Regions from separate parts of the Brevundimonas sp. GW456-12-10-14-LB3 genome, predicted to be linked through region 1. Evidence: predicted binding sites of a transcription regulator. Region 1 holds the regulator's gene; the other holds the start of a gene.
The links. Region 1 encodes HrcA, which represses chaperone genes, less so after heat shock. Its sites were predicted from a motif close to GTTAGCANTCNNNNNNNNNGANTGCTAAC; they were not measured.
Positions count from the first base shown of each region.

Region 2: groES (co-chaperone GroES) is a predicted target of HrcA. The motif match lies at 1,748-1,776, and genes of this name have one in related genera.

Region 1 is NZ_JBWKZJ010000033.1:1,056-5,468, reverse strand. It holds gene pnp (polyribonucleotide nucleotidyltransferase) at 1-228, shown strand, start outside; gene AC07XS_RS12485 (hypothetical protein) at 358-732, opposite strand; gene rph (ribonuclease PH) at 794-1,519, opposite strand; gene hrcA (heat-inducible transcriptional repressor HrcA) at 1,626-2,678, shown strand; gene grpE (nucleotide exchange factor GrpE) at 2,723-3,310, shown strand; partial or broken gene AC07XS_RS12465 (S8 family peptidase) at 3,362-4,413, opposite strand, start outside.
Region 2 is NZ_JBWKZJ010000007.1:10,912-15,324, reverse strand. It holds gene zigA (zinc metallochaperone GTPase ZigA) at 1-1,095, shown strand, start outside; gene AC07XS_RS04745 (YMGG-like glycine zipper-containing protein) at 1,144-1,569, opposite strand; gene groES (co-chaperone GroES) at 1,845-2,132, shown strand; gene groL (chaperonin GroEL) at 2,271-3,917, shown strand; gene AC07XS_RS04730 (glycosyltransferase family 2 protein) at 4,017-4,413, opposite strand, start outside.

The DNA.
Region 1 (4,413 bases):
GCCGACGTCCTGTCCGAAGGCCAGGAGGTCAAGGTCAAGTTCCTGGGCTTCGACGACCGCGGCAAGACCAAGCTGTCGATGAAGGTCGTGGATCAGACCACCGGCGAAGACATCACCGACAAGATCAACGCCGAACGCGCCGAACGCGGCGAAGAGCCCCTGTCGGAAGACACCGGCGGCCGTCCCAAGCGCGAAGGCGGCGATCGCGGCCGTCGCCGTCGCGACTGAGCCTCGCTTGAGGTTTGAATGACGAAGGCCCCGCCGGCGACGGCGGGGCCTTTTTCATAGGGCCTGTTTCACGGCTTTGGCGGCGTCGCGCAGCGGTTCCGTCCAGAACGATCAGGCTCTGCGGCTGTCTCAAGAGCGGCATTCGGCGGGCGGGTCCTTGTCCCAAAGCTTGCAGGACCGGTCGATCTCGCCCTGGATCAGGGCGCAGGGATTGTCGGCGTTACAGGGCGGATGGGTGGCCGGGCTCACCTGGATGCAGCGCTCGACCAGGCGCGACGCCGCCGCCTCGCCGATATCCGCGCGGCATGCGGTCTGGGCTGCGAGGCCTCGTTCAGCGCCCGTATCGGGCTGATCCGAAGACGCCGGACCCGGAGCCGTCTCTGCTATGGTCTGCGCGCCCGAACCGGGGTCCGCAGCGGGCGCGGTCCTGTCCTCCCCGGACTGGCAGGCGGCGACCGCGAGGGCGGCCGACAGGGCGAAACAGGCGGACAGGAAAGGGCGCATCGACATCTCCGGGCTGAGGGTCATAGCCACGATGACCCGCCTGTTGAACGCACGAAACTCCTTAAGGCCGCACCGCCTCCAGCGCCGCCTTCTGCAGGGCGAACAGTTCGGCGCAGCCGGTCTCGGCCAGGGCGAACAGGCGGTCGAACTCGGCGCGGGTGAAGCCGCGCTTTTCGCCCGTGGCCTGGATCTCGACGATCTGGCCCGAACCGGTCAGGACGAAGTTGGAATCGGCCTCGGCCTCGGAATCCTCTTCATAGTCCAGGTCCAGCACCGGAACCCCGTCGCAGACGCCACAGGAGACGGCCGCCACCTGGTCCAGGATCGGGTCGGACTTCAGCACGCCTTCGTCGCGCAGATAGTTGAGGGCCGAGGCCATGGCGACCCAGGCGCCGGTAATGGCGGCGGTGCGGGTGCCGCCGTCGGCCTGGATCACGTCGCAGTCCAGCACCACCTGACGCTCACCGAGCGCCTTCAGATCGACGACGGCGCGCAGGCTGCGGCCGATCAGGCGCTGGATCTCCTGCGTCCGGCCCGTCTGTTTGCCGGCGGCGGCCTCGCGGCGGCCGCGGGTGTGGGTGGCGCGGGGCAACATGCCGTATTCGGCGGTGACCCAGCCCTGGCCCTTGCCGCGCATCCAGCCGGGAATGCTTTCCTCGACCGAGGCGGTCACCAGAACCTTGGTGTGGCCGAAGCTGATCAGGCACGAGCCCTCGGCGTAGCGGTTGACGCCGGTCTCGATGGTCACGGGACGCAGCTGGGCGTCGGTGCGTTGCGAATGGCGCATGAGATGAGTCCTTGGAAGCTGGGGCGGCGGTGATTATCCTGAAAACGTGAGCCTGTATGCCCCCAAAACCCCGCCGTTCGACGGCGGTCCGGCGACGGGCCAGTCCCTGGCGGGGCTGGCGGGGCTGGACGCGCGGGCGCGGGACATCTTCCGGCGCATCGTCGAATCCTATCTGGAGACCGGCGAGCCGGTGGGGTCGCGCACCCTGTCGCTGGGCGGCATCGCCCTGTCGCCGGCCTCGATCCGCAATACGATGCAGGATCTGACCCTGGCCGGGCTTTTGGCCTCGCCCCACGCCTCGGCGGGGCGGATTCCCACCCATGCGGGTCTGCGGCTGTTCGTCGACGGCCTCTTGGAGATCGGCGACCTGACCAAGGAGGAGCGGCGCGAGATCGACGCCCGCCTGGCCGGCCGGGGCCGCAATTTCGAGGCCGCCCTGGACGAGGCGTCCAATCTGTTGTCGGGCCTGGCCGGGGGCGCTGGCGTGGTCTCCAGCCCGGTGCGCGACGCCGGGGTCAAGCATGTGGAGTTCGTGGCGCTTGGCGGCGATCAGGCCCTTGCGGTCATCGTCGCCGACGACGGCACGGTGGAGAACCGGATCATGAGCCTGGCGGCGGGGGTCACGCCCTCGACCCTGACGGAGGCCTCCAACTTCCTGAACGCCCGGCTGCGCGGCCGGCCCTTCGCCGAGGCCAAGCGCGAAATGACCCAGGAGCTGGAGATCGCCCGGCGCGAGCTGGACCAGGCCGCCGCGCGACTGGTCGAGGACGGTCTGGCCGCCTGGTCGGGCGGGCCGGACCGGGAGCGGGCCCTGATCGTGCGGGGTCGGGCCAATCTGCTGCAGGACGGCGAAGGCCTGGCCGATCTGGAGCGGGTGCGGGTCCTGTTCGACGACCTGGAGCAGAAGGAACAGCTGATCGGCCTGCTGGACGGGGTGGATGCGGCGCAAGGGGTGCGGATTTTCATCGGCGCCGAAACCCGTCTGTTTTCACTTTCGGGTTCCGCCGTGATCGCGGCGCCCTATATGAGCGGCCGACAGCGGGTTCTGGGCGCCATAGGCGTCATAGGACCGGCGCGACTGAACTACGCCCGTGTCATTCCGTTGGTGGACTATACCGCCCGGGTGCTGGGCCGAATGCTGGACGGGAAAGAAACGTGAGCGACAAACCCCAGAACGACGATTTCAACGAACTGGACGCCGACATGGCCCAGGCCAACGCCGAACACGGGCTGGACGCCGATCCGTCCGACGCTCTGGCGCCGCTGGACGCCGTGATCGCCGAGCGCGACGAGTGGAAGGACCGCGCCCTGCGCGTCGCCGCCGAGATGGAGAATCTGAAGCGCCGTTCGGAGGCCCAGCAGAACGACGCCCGCGCCTACGCCATCCAGCGCTTCGCCAAGGATCTGCTGGGCGTGGCCGACAATCTGGAGCGCGCCCTGATGGCCGCGCCCAAGGACGCCGAGGGCGCCACGGCCGGTCTGGTGACCGGTCTGGAAATGACCCAGAAGGCCCTGCTGCAGGCGTTCGAGACCAACGGTCTGAAGCGGGTCGCGCCCGAGGCCGGCGAGGCCTTCAACCCCCATCTGCACCAGGCCATGATCGAACAGCCGTCGGACACGGTGCCGGGCGGGGCGGTGATCCAGACGATGCAGTCCGGTTTCGAACTGTTCGGCCGCACAATCCGCCCGGCCATGGTGGTGGTGGCCGCCAAGGGATCGGGCGCCCAGGCGTCGAACCCCTATGGCGCGGCCGCCGCGCCCGAAACCCACGCCTTCGACGGCAAGGCCTGATCCGAAACAGAGACGCCGGCGCTGATGCCAGCGCCGGCGTTTTTCTCGTCCTCAGAACCGGCGCCGCCAGGCCCCGATCAGGGCGAACTCCGGATCCGCGTCGGCCGTATGGCGCGGTTCGCGGCTGGCCACGGCCTGGAGCGACAGGCTGGAGCCGTCCCGCAGACTGCGTTCGCCGCCCAGGATGAAGTCGATCTGACGCCCGCTGGGCGCGGCCGAGAAGCGGCGACGCGAATAGGTCAGGGGGTCGAAATAGTCGACCGGCACATCCGCCAGCCAGGCCGAAAAGGTTCCGCGCTCGATCCGCAGCGGCTGTGAGACGGTGAAGCTGATCCGGTCGCACAGGGCGGTGCAGCCCGTCAGCAGGGCCAGCCGCCAGTTGGAGCTGATCGCCGCCCCGTCCGTCGACAGGAAACGGCCTTCGGTCTCGGTGGCGCCCACGCCGACCTCGCCGAGCAGGGCCAGACCCGGTCGCAGGGCCCAGTCCCCGCCGACCGCATAGAAGCGGGTCCGCGACGGCAGGGCGAAGTCCGAACCGCCCGGGATGAAGGCCCCCAAGGGCCCCAGCCGTTCGTCCAGGGCGCCCAGGCTCAGCGACAGGCCGCCGTCGGCGCCGCGCCAGGCCAGGGTGGCGCGGCTGTAGGTCGAGGCCGCTTCCTCGACCCGACGCAGCGGCATGCGACGGTCCCCCCCGCCGCTCTCGGCCGCCAGGGTGAAGGCGCCGAGCCGAACCTGACCGCGCGCCGCATGATCGGCCTGGGCCAGGGCGGCGAAACCGTCGCCGGCCGCGCCCTTGAACGGAGAGACGGCGCCGCCGCGACCTTGCCAGGTGGCGAAGTTCAGGCGGCCGATCTCCAGATCCAGCAGGGCCTCCTGGCGGGGTTCGTCGCCCAGCCAGGGCGCGTCGGTCAGGTCGCGGCGGGCCGTCACCGCCTCGACCGGTTCGTCAAGCTGGGCCGCCGTCAGGCTCAGCCGCCCGCCGCGGGGCAGGCTGAGGCTGGTGGTGGCGGTGCGGCTGGGTTCGAACGGCGCGGCCTGGTACGAACGGCTGGGCGCCGTCGGATAGGCGCCGCCCAGCTGGACCGCGAACATTCGGTCGTAAC
Region 2 (4,413 bases), on a different contig from region 1:
ATGAGCGAGGTGAACATTGACGCCGCCCTGGTGCGCGACGGGGGCGGGGCGGACCTGTCGCGGACCGAGGAACGGCTGGTGGAGATGTCCAACGGCTGTATCTGCTGCACCCTGCGCGAGGATCTGCTGATCGAGGTCGGCAAGCTGGCGCGCGAGGGTCGGTTCGACTGTCTGCTGATCGAATCGACCGGAATCTCCGAACCCATGCCGGTCGCCGCCACCTTCGACTTCCGCGACGAGGACGGGTTCAGCCTGTCGGACCTGGCCCGGATCGACACCATGGTGACCGTGGTGGACGCCTTCAACTTCCACCGCGACTATCCCTCCACCGACCGGCTGAAGACCCGCGGCGAGCATCTCGGCGAGGACGACGAGCGCACGGTCGCCAATCTGCTGATCGACCAGATCGAGTTCGCCGACGTCATCGTGTTGAACAAGTGCGACCTGCTGGAGGAAACGCAGCTCGGGACGCTGAAGGCCATGATGGCCCAGTTCAATCCGCGCGCCCGCATCATTCAGGCGGTGCGCGGCGCCGTGCCCCTGGATCAGGTCGTCGGCACGGGCCTGTTCGACATGGAGCGGGCGGAACAGGCCGCCGGCTGGTCCCAGGCCCTGCGCGGCGAGGTCACGCCCGAGACTGAGGAATACGGCGTCTCGACCTTCGTCTACAGGGCGCGCAGACCCTTTCATCCCCGGCGCTTCTACGAGCTGCTGAAGCGCGAATGGCCCGGCGTCTGGCGCTCCAAGGGCTTCTTCTGGCTGGCCAGCCGGATGGACTATGTCGGTTCCTGGAGCCAGGCCGGGGCGGTGACCGAACATGAATGGGGCGGACTGTGGTGGGCCTCGGCGCCGCGCGAGCGCTGGCCCGACGACAATCCCGAATGGCTGAAGGCGATCGAGGCCGTCTGGCGTCAGCCCTACGGCGACCGGCGTCAGGAGATCGTCCTGATCGGCAAGGACATGAACCGCGATCTGCTGACCTTTATGTTCGACGCCGCCCTCTTGACCCGGTTCGAGATGGAACGCGGACCCAGGGGCTGGGCCAGGCTGGAGGACCCTTTCCCGCATTGGGGGCCGCGTCGGGACGCGGCATGACAAAAGGGGCGCCTCGATCGGCGCCCCTTCTTCATTCAGGCCTGTCGCCTACCAGCGGCGATCGTAGCGGTAGTCGCGCCGGTCATCGCGACGGTCGTAACGTTGGTCGCGGCGATAGTCGCGATAGTCGCGGCGCTGCTCCCAGCGCGGATCGCGGCTGTTGATGCCGTGTTCGCGCTCCCAGTGGCCCTGGTTCCGGTAGCAGCGGCCGCCGCGATAATAGCCGCAGTCCGACCCGCGGTTGGACGAGGCGACCGCGCCCAGGGCCGCGCCGGCCAAGGCGCCGCCCGCAATATAGGTTCCGTCGCCATTGCCGTAGACGGCGCCCGCCAGTCCGCCGACGGCGGCGCCGATCAGGGCGTTGCGGGCGGTGTCGTCGCGGTCACGCGACTGGGCCGAAGCCGGGGCGGCGGTCAAGGCCAGGGCGGCGGCGGGGACGACAACGGCGGCGGTGATTTTCAACAGCTTGGACATGGTCCGTCTCCTCTGAATCGCCTCGCGTCTTCCGGGGATCGCGAGCGTTGAGGTGGTTTTAGCGCGCGCCGTTTGAACGGGTTCGGAGGCCGTGGTTCATCGCGCGTTCATCCGTCGCGGAAGTTTCACACGCGGCGGCGCTTGACGCCCCGCCGCCCTCTGACTAACTCCCGCTCGCGTTAGCACTCTCCGTGGTCGGCTGCTAAAACGGCGGTCGCGGAGAGGCTGACCCATTGTTCAAATCGCCCCATTCGGGGGATCAAGGGAGACAACCGATGGCGTTTCGTCCGCTCGGCGACCGCGTGCTGGTCAAGCGCGTTGAAGAAGAATCCAAGACCAAGGGCGGGATCATCATCCCCGACACCGCCAAGGAAAAGCCTCAGGAAGGCGAAGTCGTCGCCGTCGGCCCCGGCGCCCGCGACGACTCTGGCAAGGTTAACGCCCTGGAGCTGAAGGCCGGCGACCGCATCCTGTTCGGCAAGTGGTCGGGCACGGAAGTGAAGATCGACGGCGAAGACCTGATCATCATGAAAGAGTCGGACGTGCTTGGAGTGCTGAGCTAAGGCTCAGCCCTCAGTGGCGAGTGATCAGTGGCGAGTGGCGAGCAGGTTTCCGGATGAAACCGCCGCCGTCGCCCCAATCTTAGATCCCTCGCCACTCGCCACTAACCACTCGCCACTCACACCAAAGGAGCTGCCCGCATGGCCGCTAAAATCGTACAGTTCAACACCGACGCGCGCGACAAGATGCTGCGCGGCGTCAACGTCCTCGCCAACGCCGTCAAGGTGACCCTGGGTCCGAAGGGCCGCAACGTCGTGATCCAGAAGTCCTTCGGCGCCCCGCGCTCCACCAAGGACGGCGTCTCGGTCGCCAAGGAAATCGAGCTGGAAGACGCCTTCGAGAACATGGGCGCCCAGATGATCCGCGAAGTCGCTTCGAAGACGAACGACAAGGCGGGCGACGGCACCACCACCGCGACCGTTCTGGCTCAAGCCATCGTGCAAGAGGGCCTGAAGGCCGTCGCCGCCGGCATGAACCCGATGGATCTGAAGCGCGGCATCGACAAGGCCGTCGGCCTGGTCCTGGAAGAGGTCAAGACCAACTCCAAGCCCGTCTCCAACAACTCGGAAATCGCCCAGGTCGGCACCATTTCGGCCAACGGCGACTCCGAAATCGGCGAGCTGATCGCCCAGGCCATGGCCAAGGTCGGCAATGAAGGCGTGATCACCGTCGAAGAAGCCAAGACCGCCGACACCACCGTCGACGTCGTCGAAGGCATGCAGTTCGACCGCGGCTATCTGAGCCCCTACTTCATCACCAACGCCGACAAGATGGAGGCCGTTCTCGAAGAGCCGCTGATCCTGCTGTTCGAGAAGAAGCTGACCTCGCTGCAGGCCATGCTGCCGATCCTGGAAGCCGTGGTGCAGTCGGGCCGTCCGCTGCTGATCATCGCCGAGGACATCGAAGGCGAAGCCCTGGCCACCCTGGTGGTCAACAAGCTGCGCGGCGGCCTGCGCGTCGCCGCCGTCAAGGCGCCGGGCTTCGGCGACCGCCGCAAGGCCATGCTGGAAGACATCGCCATCCTGACGGGCGGCCAAGTCATCTCGGAAGACCTGGGCATCAAGCTGGAGAGCGTCACGCTCGACATGCTCGGCAAGGCCAAGAAGGTCTCGATCACCAAGGACGACACCACCATCGTCGAAGGCGTGGGTGAGAAGGCCGACATCGAAGCCCGCGTGGCCCAGATCAAGCGCCAGATCGAAGACACCACCTCCGACTACGACAAGGAAAAGCTGCAGGAACGTCTGGCCAAGCTGGCCGGCGGCGTCGCGGTTCTCCGCGTCGGCGGCTCGACCGAAGTCGAAGTGAAGGAAAAGAAGGACCGCGTCGACGACGCCCTGAACGCCACCCGCGCTGCGGCTGACGAAGGCATCGTTCCCGGCGGCGGCATCGCCCTGTTGAAGGCCTCCAAGATCCTGGCCGACGTCAAGGGCGACAACGCCGACCAGAACGCCGGCATCGCCATCATCCGTCGCGCCCTGCAGGCCCCGATCCGTCAGATCGCCGAAAACGCCGGCGTCGAAGGCTCGATCGTGGTCGGCAAGGTGCTGGAGAACAACGACGCCTCCTTCGGCTTCAACGCCCAGACGGAAGAGTACGGCGACCTGGTCAAGATGGGCGTCATCGACCCCGCCAAGGTCGTCCGCACGGCCCTGCAAGACGCCGCTTCGGTGGCCGGCATCCTGATCACCACGGAAGCCGCCGTCGCCGACGCCCCCAAGAAGTCGGGCGGCGCCGCCGCTCCTGACATGGGCGGCATGGGCGGCATGGGTGGCATGGACTTCTAAGTCCAAGCCTTCCGACGCTGAAATGCAGAAGGGCGGGACCGCGAGGTCCCGCCCTTTTCTATTGTCGCGCCCGTTCTGTGAGCGTCTGGATTATCGCGCTCAGAATTCGGAGATCGCCCCCGGCCGGCGCGACCGGCTCTTCAGCCACATGACGCCCAAGAGATCGGCGAAGGCGACCTTCAGCCGGCCCCAGTTGGTGTATTTCGACCGGCCGGTTTCGCGGTGGCGGTGATCGACGTCCAGATACTGGTTTCGGTAACCCTCGCGGATCATCAGGGCCGGCAGATAGCGGTGGATGTGATCGAAATAGGGAAGCCGCAGGAAGACGTCGCGGCGAAAGGCCTTCAGCCCGCAGCCGGTGTCGTCGGCGTCGTCGCCCAGCAGTCGACGACGGATGCGGTTCGCCCAGACCGAGGCTTGGCGTTTGGCGGCGCTGTCCTGGCGCTTGGCCCGTCGCCCGCCGATCAGACCGACGTCTGCGGGGGCCGCAAGCAGG